DNA from 4 places in the Streptomyces sp. NBC_01717 genome. Region 1 is predicted to be linked to each of the others. Evidence: riboswitches for the same ligand, from Rfam matches in the RefSeq annotation. Region 1 holds a riboswitch; each other region holds the start of a gene.
What was found. Region 1 has a riboswitch for cyclic di-AMP ahead of OHB49_RS22720 (M23 family metallopeptidase). Riboswitches for the same ligand answer to the same signal wherever they lie in the genome.

Region 1 (3,221 bases):
CGGTGAGGAAGCCCGAGGCCAGGGCGAAGTACGGGACGGCGGCGAGCCCGGCGCGGGCGGCCGTCTCCTGGAGCTCGCCCTCGTACGTGTCGCGGGAGACGAGGTTGTAGTGCGGCTGCAGGGCGACGTAACGTGCGAGCCCCTCGCGCTCGGAGAAGTCCAGAGACGCCTGGAGCCGCTCCGGGCTGATGTTGGAGGCGGCGATCTCGCGCACCTTGCCGTCCTTCACCAGCTGGTCGAGGGCGGTGATGATCTCCTCGACCGGGACGGTCTCGTCGTCGAAGTGCGTGTAGTAGAGGTCGATGTGGTCGGTGCCCAGCCGGCGCAGCGACTCCTCGGCCGCGGCCTTGATGGTGGCGGCGGAGAGCCCCTTGTACGCGGGGTGGGCGCCGACCTTGGTGGCGACGACGATGTCGGAGCGGTTGGAGCGTGCGGCGAGCCACTTGCCGATGACCGTCTCCGACTCGCCGCCCTCGTTGCCGGGGATCCACGCGGAGTACGCGTCGGCGGTGTCCAGGAAGTTGCCACCCGCCGCGACGTACGCGTCGAGTACGGCGAACGACTGCGCCTCGTCGGCGGTCCAGCCGAAGACGTTGCCACCGAGCGCGAGCGGGAAGACCTGGAGGTCGGAAGAGCCGAGCTTACGAAGAGAAGTCATGAATGGATCAACGGACTCCGCCGCGGCCGCTATTCCGTACCGGGGGATGAAAGGGGATCCGCACGGGCATCCGCACGGGCGTCGGCACCGGCGTCGCAAGGACCGGGGACAGCAGACCGGCAGCCCTGACGTCGGGGGGGAGCGTCAGGACTGCCGGGTTCGCGGGGCCGGAGAACCGGCGCGGGCTCAGACGGTGAGGCCCTTGTCGCGCAGCCAGGTCATCGGGTCGATGCCGGTGCCGTCCGGGGTGTGGACCTCCAGGTGGAGGTGGGGTCCGGTCACGTTGCCGGTGGCTCCGACACGGCCGATGGTGTCACCCGTGGTGACCTTCTGGCCGACGCTGACGTCGATCGACGACTGGTGGCAGAACCACAGCTCCGTACCGTCCTCGAGCTCCAGGACCGTGCGGTAGCCGTACGAACCGGACCAGCCCGCCGACTTGACGGTGGCGCTGTGGACGGCCTTGATCGGGGTGCCGGTCGGCGCCGCGAAGTCGAGGCCGGTGTGGTAACCGGAGGACCACATCGAACCGGCTTCACCGAAGGTCGAGGTGATCGTGTACGAGGAGGTGGGGATGGCGTAGGAGGCGGCGAGCTTGGCAAGCCGTGCGGCCTCGGCCTTCGCCTTCGCCGCTTCCTCCGCCTTCTTCTTCTCGGCGGCGGCCTTGGCCTCTGCGACGTCCTGCTTCGCCTTGGCCTCGGCGGCGGCCTTCTCCGCGGCGGCCTTCTCCTCGGCGGCCTTGATCTCCGCTTCGGCGGCGTTCTGCTGCTGCTCGGCCTGCTGGAGGATGCGGGCTCGCAGCGCCTCACCGGCGTCGGTGGTGCCCTGCTCGGCCTCGGCGGTGGTGATGCCGGCACTGGTGAGCGGGGCGGTGGCAGCCGCGGACTTCGCCTGGTCGGTGGCGGACTCGTCGGAGAACAGGGCGCCCACGCCGGGAAGGGACTTGGCGTCGGGGAGGTTGTCCGCGAGAGAGTCGGGAAGGGAGATGGAGACCGGCGGCTTGCTCTGCGCGGTGGCCATGCCACCCGCGCCCACGGCCGCGATGACGCCGACTCCGAGCACCGTGGAGCTGCGGGCGAGCCCGTTGCGCTGCTTGACGACGCGGTGCCTGCCGCGCACGGGGCGGACGGACTCCTCGGTGGGGTTCCATTCCTCCCACGCCCGGTCGGTCTCACCGAAACCGTCGGTCGCGAATTCAGTGGTGAACTCGGCGCCGAAATCGGTTCTCTGCTCGGTTCCGTACTCGGTCGTGAAGTCGGAGCCGAACCGGGAGGGGGCTTCGGGGGCAGGCTTGTTGGACGCCACGGGGGCGCACTCCTTTCCTTCCTTCTCGCCTACCGGGTTAGCTGACGGGTTCGGAGCAGGAAGGTCTCCTACGGATCCCTCTGCCTCTCACGAGACACAGGTGTCCGATTCACCCCATGTAGGTGGTTCCCCGGTTCCCTTACGGAATTCGGCGCTCGCGCACGGTGCCGCCACTGACGACGGCTGGGACAACCGCGCTGCGTTATCGAACGTTAATAGACGGACGGGTCCGATTCCAAGCCGTTCCCACTGATCGTTAACGCCCTTGGCCTGGACTTTACGGGACACAATCGGGCGGAAACGGGCGAGTTGATCGCCACTCAGCCACTACCCGGTTTCTGACGTTGCGTCAAATGTTATGCGGAGCGAGGCCTTTCGATTACGCACGGTGGCATCGCCCTGCGAAGCCCCTTCACCGACTCAGCCCTTCCTCACTCGCATCCCGGCCCACGATCTTCACAGTTCTGCGCCGCTTCGGCTGCCCCTGCGCGGGACGTGCGACCGCGAGCAGCGCCATGTCGTCGGTGGATCTGCCGCCGGTGTGCAGCCGTACGTCGTCGGCCAGCGCGGACAGCAGCTCCTCGGGCCCGGGAAAGATCCGCCCGCGCAGCCGGGCCGCCGGATCGTAGAAGACCCCTTGGGCGTCGCGCGCCTCGGAGAGTCCGTCCGTGTACGCGAGCAGCGTCATCCCGGTGGCCAGCTCCCATACGTCGGCCCGGTCCGTCCACACCCCCAGGTCCATGCCGAGCGGCAGCGCGGGCACCGTCGGGAACAACACCTCCAGCGAACCGTCGGGGTGGAGCAGCAGCGGCTCGGGGTGGCCGCGGTTGACGATCCGCACCTCGGCCGCACCAGGCGGAATCTCGGCGAGCACGGCGGTGACGAACCCCTCGACCGGATCGATCCCGCCCTGCCTCGCCCCCTCCCGCGCCAGCGCCCGCTCCAGCCTCCGCGCCACGCCCTCCAGCGAATCCTCCTGCTCGGCGGCCTCCCGGAACGCGCCGATGACCACCGCCACCGTCCCGACCGCTTCGAGCCCCTTGCCCCGCACGTCCCCGACCACGAGCCGTACTCCGTACGAGCTCTCCGCCACGGCGAACAGGTCACCACCGACGAATTCGTCCGCCTGGGCAGCCTCGTACCGCGCGGCGACATGGAGTCCCCCGATCCGCTCGGACGGCGTCGGCAGCACGGCCCGCATGGCGGTCTCCGCGATGACCCGCGCCGAAGCCAGCTGCTCGTTGCCGCGGCGTACGAC
Region 2 (3,221 bases), 2.8 Mb from region 1:
CGAGATCGACCTCGCCCGCGGCCACCGCCGCGATTCCGTCAGGTGGCTCGTAGTCCGCGACGGTCAGTTCCACGTCGGGGTGGGCGCGGCGGAAGGCGCTCAGTACGGGCGGCAGCAGATGGACGCCCGCGGTGGTGAACGTGCCGACCCGGAGGCGTCCGCCGGAGAGCCCGGCGAGCCGGGTCAGTTCGTGCCGGGCCTGGTCCATCTCGTCGAGGACTCGTCGGGCGCGTACGACCAGCAGCTCGCCCGCGGCCGTAAGACGCGCGCCGCGGTGGTGGCGGACCAGCAGCGTGGCGCCCGCCTCCCGCTCCAGCTTGGCGAGCTGCTGGGAGAGCGCGGGAGCGGTGTAGCCGAGCCGGGCGGCGGCGCGCGTGATCGAACCGGCCTCGGCGACCGCCACCAGTGCCGAAAGGCGTGTCGGGTCGAACATTAAGCGTTCCTTTTGGCCCACCCAGAAGATTGCAAGTACATGGTGAAGGCTACCGCGGTCCATGGTGGACCCATGGATGCACAACTGATCGCCTTCATAGGGGTCGCCGCCGGGATGGTGGCACTGCCGGGCGCCGACTTCACCGTGGTCGTACGGAACGCTCTCGCCTCACGCGTGGCCGGGGTGGCGACGGCGCTCGGCGTTGCCGGCGGACTGCTCGTCCACACCGCGCTGGCCGTCGCCGGGCTCGCGGCGGTTCTGGTCACCGTGCCCGCGCTGTTCCGTACCGTGCAGATTCTCGGCGGGGCGTACGTCCTCTATCTCGGGATCAGCGCCCTGCACGCGGCACGGCGCCGGACCACGGACGGGGGCTCGGACGCGGACTCGGGCTCGGACGCGGGGCGGGCCGGTCGGCCTTCCGTGACCGGAGCCCGACGCGCGCTGCGCCAGGGCTTTCTGACCAACGCCCTCAATCCGAAGGCGCCCGTGCTCTTTCTCAGCCTGCTGCCGCAGTTCGTTCCGGACGGGCAGCCGCCCGTGCCCCGGACCCTGCTGCTGGCCACCGTCGTCGTGCTGCTCGCGCTGATCTGGTTCCCGGCCGTGGCACTCCTGGTGGACCGCCTGGGCCGGTGGCTGCGCCGGCCGCGTGCCGCCCGCGCCATCGAGGGCGGCAGCGGCGCGGCGCTCACCGCGCTGGGGCTGGCGTTGGTCACCGGGCCCCTGCTGCACTGACCGGCGGAGGTGACCGGCAGCCCAAAAGGCGGAAGAGGCGGAGGTCAGCGGACCCGTCCGTACCAGACACTCCTCGTCCAGATCTTCTCCAGCCGCACCACGGCGCCGGTCTTCGGCGAGTGCCAGATCCTGCCCCTACCGGCGTAGATCCCCACGTGGAAGACGCTGGGCCCCCAGTGGAAGAAGACCAGATCGCCGCGGCGCCGCTGTGAGGCCGAGATGTGCCGGGTCTTGTTGTACTGCTGCTGGGCGGTGCGGGGGAGCTTCTTGCCCACCCTTTTGAACGCGTACATCGTCAGACCCGAACAGTCGAAGCGGTGGGGACCCGTGGCCCCGTACCGGTACGGCGATCCCTTCTTCGACGCGGCGATGTTGAGCGCCTTCGCCGAACGAGCCACGGCCTGGGCTTCGGCCACACTGCCGGGGGCGATCACGGAGCCGCCGACGGCGGCGAGCGTCAGAACCGTGGCGGTGCCGGCCCGGGTGAGCAGAGACGGGACATGAACCTGCGCACTCATGCGCAACCCTTCGTCAGCCGCCTGTGAAGGATGACCTGTCGGGTTCGGGCTGGCGAAGTTGCCCGGCCGCATTCGGCGGCTTCACCCCGAGGGTCGACCGGATGTCCGGTCGACCCGTTGTGCTCGGGTCCTCCACTCCTGCCGATCCACTTCTGTCGACCAGGCATCCGGGCGGCGGCAGGACTCGGCGTCCACCCGGACCGCCCCGCCGCGGTGGCGGGGGCTTGTCGTCCCACGGATCTTGACTCACCGAGTGCCGGATTTCCTAGGATTGGTAGCGATATGGAAGATTAGTCGTGATTGATCCGTACGGGTGGGTACGGTAGTTCTGTGAACCCGGCGGATCGCCCCGACCGGTCCCGTACCAGCGGCGGAAGAGCAGAGTCCGTTCACCGGTCACGCCGGAGGCGCAAGTTGAATAATCCCTCGCGCGGGGGATCTCCTACGCCGAACGAGCGAGGAATTTTGATCAGGCCGCCGGGCGTGTCGCGGAAGGGAGTTGATCAACTCGTCTGGGCAGGGGGCACGGTGACCCGCCGGGCCCGCCGCTCCCCGTCCAACACGCGGAGCGCCCGCGCCAAGGTGGCGGCGTGGATCTGCCCTTCACCGCGCTCGTGCATCAACGCGAGTGCGTTCCGCAGGCCGACGGCCCGAGAGGCGAGTGCCTGCGCCGCGCGCAGCGCGCCGTAGGTGTCGCTGCCGTGGGCGGGGTTGATCCGCCCCAACTGGTCGAGCACTTCCAGGTAACAGTCGATGAACTCGCCCTCGGCGCGCGTCAGTGCGGGCAACGGCGGGAACTCCGGTGGCTGCATCGGGTGTTCACCTCGCACCGTTCGGCGGGAGCGAGGTCTTGCGGTTCTCCAGTACGTGGTCCACCAGGCCGTACGCCTTGGCGCCCGGGGCGTCGAGGATGAGATCGCGCTCGATGTCCGCGGCGATCCGCTCGGCAGCTCGGCCGGTGTGACGGGCCAGCAGGAGGGTGAGCTGCTCACGGACGCGGATCAGTTCCCGTGCCTCGATCTCGAGATCGGACGGCTGGCCCTGCAGCGGCTCGGGAAGCGCGGGCTGCTGCACGACGACCCTGGCCCCGGGGAGGGCGTGCCGCCGGCCGGGGGCACCCGCGGCGAGCAGCAGGGCCGCGCTGGAACCGGCCTGTCCGAGGCAGAAGGTCTCCATCTCGCAGGTGAGGTACTCCATCGTGTCGTAGATCGCTGCCATGGCGTCGAACGAGCCGCCGGGGGAGTTGATGTAGAGGGAGATGGGGCGGTCGGGTGCCGCGTGTTCCAGGTACATGAACTGCGCGATCAGGTCGGTGGCGGCGGTGTCGTCGACCGGGGTGCCGAGGAAGACGATCCGTTCGGCGAGCAGCTTCGAGTACGGGTCGAGGGTGCGGGTCCCGTCGGTCGTGCGCTCGGTGAACTCGGGCAGTACGTAACGGGCGGCAGGGCGGAACATGATGAAGCCTCTCCTCCGGTGTCTGCGTCTGCGTGCGGCCTGCATCAGCGTCTGTAAAAAATGTACAGGACGTACAGAAGGTT
Region 3 (3,221 bases), 2.2 Mb from region 1:
GAGGAGTTCGCAGCCGAGCTGGAGCGCTGCGGGGCCACCCTCGACGCGCACGCCGACCACCCCGGCGTCCGGGTCTCCCTCGAGGTCCCGGCCTCCCGGCTGGCCAAGGCGCTCGGTCTGGTCGCCGAGGCGCTGCGGGCACCCGCGTTCTCCGACAGCGAGATCGAGCGGCTGGTACGCAACCGGCTCGACGAGATCCCGCACGAGCAGGCCAACCCGGCCCGCCGCGCCGCCAAGCAGCTCTCCAAGGAGCTCTTCCCGGCCACCGCGCGGATGTCGCGCCCGCGCCAGGGCACCGAGGAGACGGTGGAGCGGATCGACTCCGCGGCCGTCCGCAGCTTCTACGAGGCCCATGTCCGGCCCTCCACCGCGACCGCCGTGGTCGTCGGTGACCTCACGGGCATCGACCTGGAGGCGTTGCTCGCCGACACCGTCGGCGACTGGGCCGGGAACAGTGCCGAGTCCCGGCCGGTCCCGCCGATCACCGCCGACGACACCGGCCGGGTGGTCATCGTCGACCGTCCCGGAGCCGTGCAGACCCAGCTGCTGATCGGCCGTATCGGCGCCGACCGGCACGACAGCGTCTGGCCGGCCCAGGTCCTCGGCACGTACTGCCTGGGCGGCACGCTCACCTCCCGGCTGGACCGGGTGCTGCGTGAGGAGAAGGGCTACACCTACGGCGTGCGGGCCTTCGCGCAGGTCCTGCGGTCGTCGGCACCGGACTCCGCCTCCGGGGCGACGGGCGCCGCGATGCTGGCCATCAGCGGTTCGGTGGACACGGAGTCCACCGGACCGGCGCTCGGCGACCTGTGGACGGTCCTGCGGACGCTGGCGGCCGAGGGCCTGACCGACGCCGAGCGCGAGACGGCCGTGCAGAACCTCGTGGGCGTCGCCCCGCTGAAGTTCGAGACGGCGGCCTCGGTCGCGGGCACGCTCGCCGACCAAGTCGAGCAGCACCTCCCGGACGACTACCAGGCGCAGCTTTACGCCCGCCTCGCCGAGACCGGCACCGTCGAGGCGACCGCGGCGGTGGTCAGCGCCTTCCCGGTGGACCGTCTGGTCACGATCCTCGTCGGCGACGCCGCCCAGATCGAGGAGCCGGTCCGGGCGCTGGGCATCGGAGAGGTGTCGGTCGTCACCGGCTGACGTATCAGATCACCGCATATCGGTACAGAGGGAGACCCCGCGAGTCACTTCTCGCCGGGGTCTCCCCTTTTGTCCTATTTGCCGGATAACCGACCATGTGCCCTGTGGGATGCGCTACAAAGCGCCCTGTCCGTTTGGTGAATGAAAGTCCCCCCGCTTAGCGTCGGCAGCGCTGTCCGACCCGTATGCCGCATCCGCGGCGCCGGGCAGCTATCGCCGAGTCCCCGTCAGGCGCGAGCCTGGGGAGCCGGGGACCCACGCAGTCCCTGGGGTGAATCGGATGCCTGCGCGCCTCTTGTGGGGCCCGCGGATCCGTAGGAGACCTTCCTGCTCCGAACCCGTCAGCTAACCCGGTAGGCGAGAAGGAAGGAAAGGACCAGCCACCTCATGGCGTTCACCCGCCCCACCGGGAAGCACCGTGCCCCGAACCGTCTGACGCGCAAGAGCGCGCAGATAGCCGGCATCGCAGCTCTGGCCACCACCGGCGTCATCGGTGGGCTGGCCTCTCCGGCGGTCGCCGCCGACACCGAAGCCCCCTCCGTCAGCGAGACCGGCCTGAACCAGGTCATCGCCATCGAGGGCACCCTCGCCGACCAGGTGGCCACCCAGGCCGACGTGCAGAAGCGCCAGGCCGAGGTCGCCGCCAAGGCGAAGGCGGCCGCCAAGGCCAAGGCCGCTGCCAAGGCGAAGGCCGAAGCGAACGCCAAGGCGGCAGCCAAGGCCAAGGCCGAAGCCCGCGCCAAGGCGGCCCGCGACGTGAAGGCGCGCGCCGCCCGTTCCGCCGAGCGCACCCGCCTCGGTGCCTTCCAGCTCCCGGTCGCCGGTTCGTACGTCACCACCGGCTACAAGTCCAGCGGCTCCCTCTGGTCCTCCGGCCGCCACTCGGGCATCGACTTCCACGCCGCCTCCGGCAGCTCCGTCGTCGCCGTCGGCGCCGGCACGGTCGTCGAGGCCGGCTGGGGCGGCGCGTACGGCAACAACATCGTGCTCCGGATGACGGACGGCACGTACACCCAGTACGGCCACCTCTCGTCGATCGGCGTGTCTGTCGGCCAGAGCGTCGGCGCGGGTCAGCGGATCGGTTTCTCAGGCTCGACCGGCAACTCCACCGGACCGCACCTCCACTTCGAGGCCCGGACCACGCCGTCGTACGGCTCCGACATGGACCCCGTCGCGTACCTGCGCGCCCACGGCGTCAACGTCTGACCGACGCGGCATCCCCGAAGGCCCCGGCTCCCGCCGGGGCCTTCGGCGTACCCGGAGCGGCCCCCGCCGGAGGCGCTTGCCGAACCGTCTTCGGACCAAAAGATATTCATGGATTTCGACCCGGCGTCGGAAATGCAGCCGCATTGCAATAGAGTCACAGAACAGGCGTCGATCGGCCGCGTTTCGCGGGGATTAAGGCGGAGGTTCGGACATGCGCATTCCGGCGCATTCGGTATGCACGGCAATCCGTGACGACATCGTCTCCGGTGTCTTCGAACGCGGCAGCAGACTCACCGAGGAACTGCTCGCACGCCGTTACGGGGTGTCCCGTGTCCCGGTACGCGAAGCGCTGCGCACCCTGGAGTCCGAGGGTTTCGTGGTCACCCGCCGGCACGCCGGCGCCTGTGTCGCCGAGCCCACCGAGCAGGAGGCCGCCGACCTGCTGGAGGTCCGGATGCTGCTGGAGCCACTGGGTGCGGCCCGCGCCGCGCAGCGCCGCACCGAGGCACACCTCAAAGTCCTCCGCGGCCTGGTCAGGCTCGGTCAGGAGCGGGCCAGGCGGGGCGAGGGCGAGGATCTGCGCTCGCTGGGCGGCTGGTTCCACGAGACGCTCGCCCAGGCCTCCGGCAGTCCCGGACTCATCGCGCTGCTCACTCAGCTCCGGCACAAGATCGCCTGGATGTACGCGGTCGAGCAGCCGGCCCGCCCCACCGATTCCTGGGCCGAGCACGGGGCCATCGTGGACGCCGTCGCGCGCGGTGACGCGGAACGGGCCAGGGTGCTGGCCGCGCAGCACGCCGAGCGCGCCACCGCCGCGCACCGGCTGCGGCGCGCGGACCGCATCCCGGGCCGTGAACCCACCCCGCCGC
Region 4 (3,221 bases), 3.4 Mb from region 1:
GTACGGCTGCGCGCTCGCCTGGTCCGGCTCGTGGCGGATCGCCGTGCAGCAGCTTCCCGACGGGCTCGTACAGATCACCGGCGGGGCCGGCTACGACGACTCGGGGCTGCTGCGGCTCGCACCGGGGGAGACGTACACCACACCGGTGTTCGCGGGACTCTGGAGCGCCGAAGGGTTCGGCGGGGCGAGCAGGGCCTGGCACGCCTGGCAGCTGGCCCACGTCGTTCCGGACGCCGAAAGCCTGCGGCCGGTGCTCTACAACTCCTGGGAGGCCACCGGCTTCGACATCGCGGAGGACCAGCAGCGCGCCCTGGCCGTGCGCGCCGCAGCGATGGGTGTCGAACTGTTCGTGGTGGACGACGCGTGGTTCGGGCAGCGCACCAGCGACCGGGCGGGACTCGGCGACTGGACCCCGAACCCCGAGCGCTTCCCCGGCGGGCTGAAGCCGCTCGCCGACGAAGTGCACGCGCTCGGTATGCAGTTCGGTATCTGGGTCGAACCGGAGATGGTGAACGCCGACAGCGACCTGTACCGCGCGCACCCTGACTGGGTGCAGCACTTTCCCGGGCGGACCCGCACGGAGTTCCGAAATCAGCTGGTGCTGAATCTGGCCCGGACCGATGTACAGAACTATCTGTGGGAACAGCTCGACTCACTGCTCTCCGGCGCCCCGATCGACTATGTGAAATGGGACTTCAACCGCTGCTTCACCGATGCGGGCTGGCCGGGCGAGGAGTATCCGCAGAAGCTCTGGATCGAGCATGTGGATGCGCTGTACGCGCTGATCGACCGGCTGCGGGCGGCGCACCCCGGTGTCGCCTTCGAATCCTGCTCGGGCGGCGGCGGCAGGATCGATCTGGGCATCCTCGCCCGTACCGACCAGGTGTGGACCTCCGACAACACCGACCCGCTGGACCGGCTCGCCATCCAGGAGGGCTTCGGGCAGATCCATCCGGCTCGAGTGATGGCCGCCTGGGTCACCGACAGCCCGAATGCCCAGCTCAACAGCAGGGTGAGCTCGCTGCGCTTCCGCTTCGTGAGCGCGATGGCCGGGGTGCTCGGGGTCGGCGGAGACCTCACCGAGTGGAGCGACGAGGAGCTGGCCGAGGCCCGCGGCTGGGTGGACCTGTACAAGGAGATCCGTCCGGTGGTGCAGCACGGTGCGCTGTACCGGCTGCGTGCGCCGCGCGGCGGGCTCAGCGCCGTGCAGTACACGCACGGTGACGAGACCGTGGTGCTCATGTGGTTGGAGGCACAGAGGTACGGGGAGCTGCCGCCGGTCCTGCGGCTGCGGGGGCTCGACCCCACGGCGACCTACACCTGCTTGGACACCGGGGTCGCCCACCACGGTTCCGTGCTGCTGCATCAGGGACTGCACAGCGGCCTGCGGGGGGACCTGGACGCGAAGGTGCTGAGGCTCCGACGCGGATGATGTTCATGACATGTCCGTATTGAGGCATTTAGTAGAACATGCCCTGATTATGCGGGAGATGAGGGGTCTCTCGTGAGCGGGATCATATCCGTGACGGTGTGTGGTGGCGCGGCGGCCGGGTAATCCGTACACCGCGCGGAAAGCCAAGATCCTTAATCCACGGAGTGTGACCGGAATTCCGCGTCGAATTCCCGGCGCGGATTCCGGCACGCAACCGATGGCTTGTTCTGCTCGTCCTCACTCGTTTACGGTCACCGTCAATCCGGACGGACCGCCTAATCCTGCCGCCGACCGGAATTCACACCCACTCATCGTGTGGCAGGAGCGGGGGAACCAGGTAAGCCGCCGACCGGAGAAATCCGGCCGGCTCGGGGTGAAGTCGCACTTCCTGCGACCGGGCATCTCCAGCCCGAACCCGACAGCTCACCTCGTAGGCGCCGGAGAGGAAATTCTTCATGCCCATATCGGGTAAGCATCGTCGTCCGAAGTCCAGCACCATCGCTCGTGGCGTTGCCGCCGCCGGCGCCGGCGGGGCCGTCATCGCCCTCCCGCTGCTCGGTGCCACCGGTGCCCACGCCGCGGAGCAGGCCGCCCCCGTCGCGCACTCCGCCGCCGCCACGCACGCCGCGTCGGCCGCCCCGGTCGCGAACAAGCAGGCCGAGACCCGGACGTACTCCGTCGTCGCCGGCGACTACCTGGCGAAGATCGCCTCCGACAACAAGGTCGAGGGTGGCTGGGAGAAGCTGTACCAGGACAACCGTGAGGTCATCGGCGGCAACCCGAGCCTGATCCACCCGGGCATGAAGCTGACCCTCGGCGGCTCCGCCGCGGCCACCGGCACCACGCAGGCCGCCCCGGCCCCGTCGAAGGCTCCGGTGGCCACCAAGCCCGCGCCCGCCCAGAGCAGCAGCTCCGGCTACGTCGCCCCGGTCCCGGGCAAGCACACCACCAACTACCGTGCCTCCGGTGCCAACTGGTCCAGTGGCAGCCACACCGGCATCGACTTCCCGGTCGCCACCGGCACCAGCGTGAAGGCGATCACCTCCGGCACCGTCGTCACCGCCGGCTGGGGTGGCGCGTACGGAAACGAGGTCGTCGTCAAGCACGCCGACGGCCACTACTCGCAGTACGGCCACCTGTCCGCGCTCTCCGTCTCGGTGGGTCAGACCCTCTCGACCGGCCAGCAGATCGGCCTCTCCGGTGCCACCGGCAACGTCACCGGCCCGCACCTCCACTTCGAGGTCCGCACCGGCCCCGCGTACGGCTCGGACATCGACCCGGTCGCCTTCCTGGCTTCGCACGGAATCTCCGTCTGATCGGATCCGATCAGGCCTGATCCGAACGGCTTGTTGATGGGGCGGTGCGCGGCGGCGCACCGCCCCATCACTTATTCCCTCTTTACCAAAACCTGACCGGGTGGTCTATCTCACCTCCCGTCAACCCCTTATTACGGTCGCGTAGGTCACATTCAGCAGTGCAGGATGTGCCCTTGTGGCAGACGATTCGAGAAAAAATCAACGTGGCGTCAACAACCGGCATGGCGCCATCGGGTCGTACGCAGCGATTGGCGACAGCTTCACCGAGGGGGTCGGAGACCCCGGCCCGGACGGAACCTTCGTCGGCTGGGCGGACCGATTCGCCGTACTCCTCGCGGACCAGCTCCCCGACCCCGACGCAGCGACGAACAGCGATGGTTCCGCCGGTTCGGCTCACGGGAACTTCCGGTACGCCAATCTCGCCGTACGCGGACGCCTCCTCGACCAGATAGTCGAGGAACAGGTGCCCCGCG

Region 2: another riboswitch for cyclic di-AMP. It lies ahead of OHB49_RS35275 (C40 family peptidase); the one in region 1 lies ahead of OHB49_RS22720 (M23 family metallopeptidase).
Region 3: another riboswitch for cyclic di-AMP. It lies ahead of OHB49_RS12585 (M23 family metallopeptidase); the one in region 1 lies ahead of OHB49_RS22720 (M23 family metallopeptidase).
Region 4: another riboswitch for cyclic di-AMP. It lies ahead of OHB49_RS07400 (M23 family metallopeptidase); the one in region 1 lies ahead of OHB49_RS22720 (M23 family metallopeptidase).

What each region holds. Positions count from the first base shown of each region.
Region 1 is NZ_CP109178.1:5,012,421-5,015,641, reverse strand. It holds gene OHB49_RS22725 (aldo/keto reductase) at 1-658, opposite strand, end outside; gene OHB49_RS22720 (M23 family metallopeptidase) at 845-1,963, opposite strand; cyclic di-AMP (ydaO/yuaA leader) riboswitch at 1,975-2,127, opposite strand; gene OHB49_RS22715 (PP2C family protein-serine/threonine phosphatase) at 2,376-3,221, opposite strand, start outside.
Region 2 is NZ_CP109178.1:7,781,817-7,785,037, forward strand. It holds gene OHB49_RS35265 (LysR family transcriptional regulator) at 1-433, opposite strand, end outside; gene OHB49_RS35270 (LysE family translocator) at 506-1,165, shown strand; gene OHB49_RS35275 (C40 family peptidase) at 1,210-1,683, opposite strand; cyclic di-AMP (ydaO/yuaA leader) riboswitch at 1,687-1,859, opposite strand; gene OHB49_RS35280 (hypothetical protein) at 2,187-2,495, opposite strand; gene OHB49_RS35285 (ATP-dependent Clp protease proteolytic subunit) at 2,503-3,138, opposite strand.
Region 3 is NZ_CP109178.1:2,768,912-2,772,132, reverse strand. It holds gene OHB49_RS12590 (M16 family metallopeptidase) at 1-1,146, shown strand, start outside; cyclic di-AMP (ydaO/yuaA leader) riboswitch at 1,351-1,520, shown strand; gene OHB49_RS12585 (M23 family metallopeptidase) at 1,534-2,352, shown strand; gene OHB49_RS12580 (GntR family transcriptional regulator) at 2,564-3,221, shown strand, end outside.
Region 4 is NZ_CP109178.1:1,595,717-1,598,937, reverse strand. It holds gene OHB49_RS07405 (alpha-galactosidase) at 1-1,432, shown strand, start outside; cyclic di-AMP (ydaO/yuaA leader) riboswitch at 1,724-1,884, shown strand; gene OHB49_RS07400 (M23 family metallopeptidase) at 1,888-2,748, shown strand; gene OHB49_RS07395 (SGNH/GDSL hydrolase family protein) at 2,924-3,221, shown strand, end outside.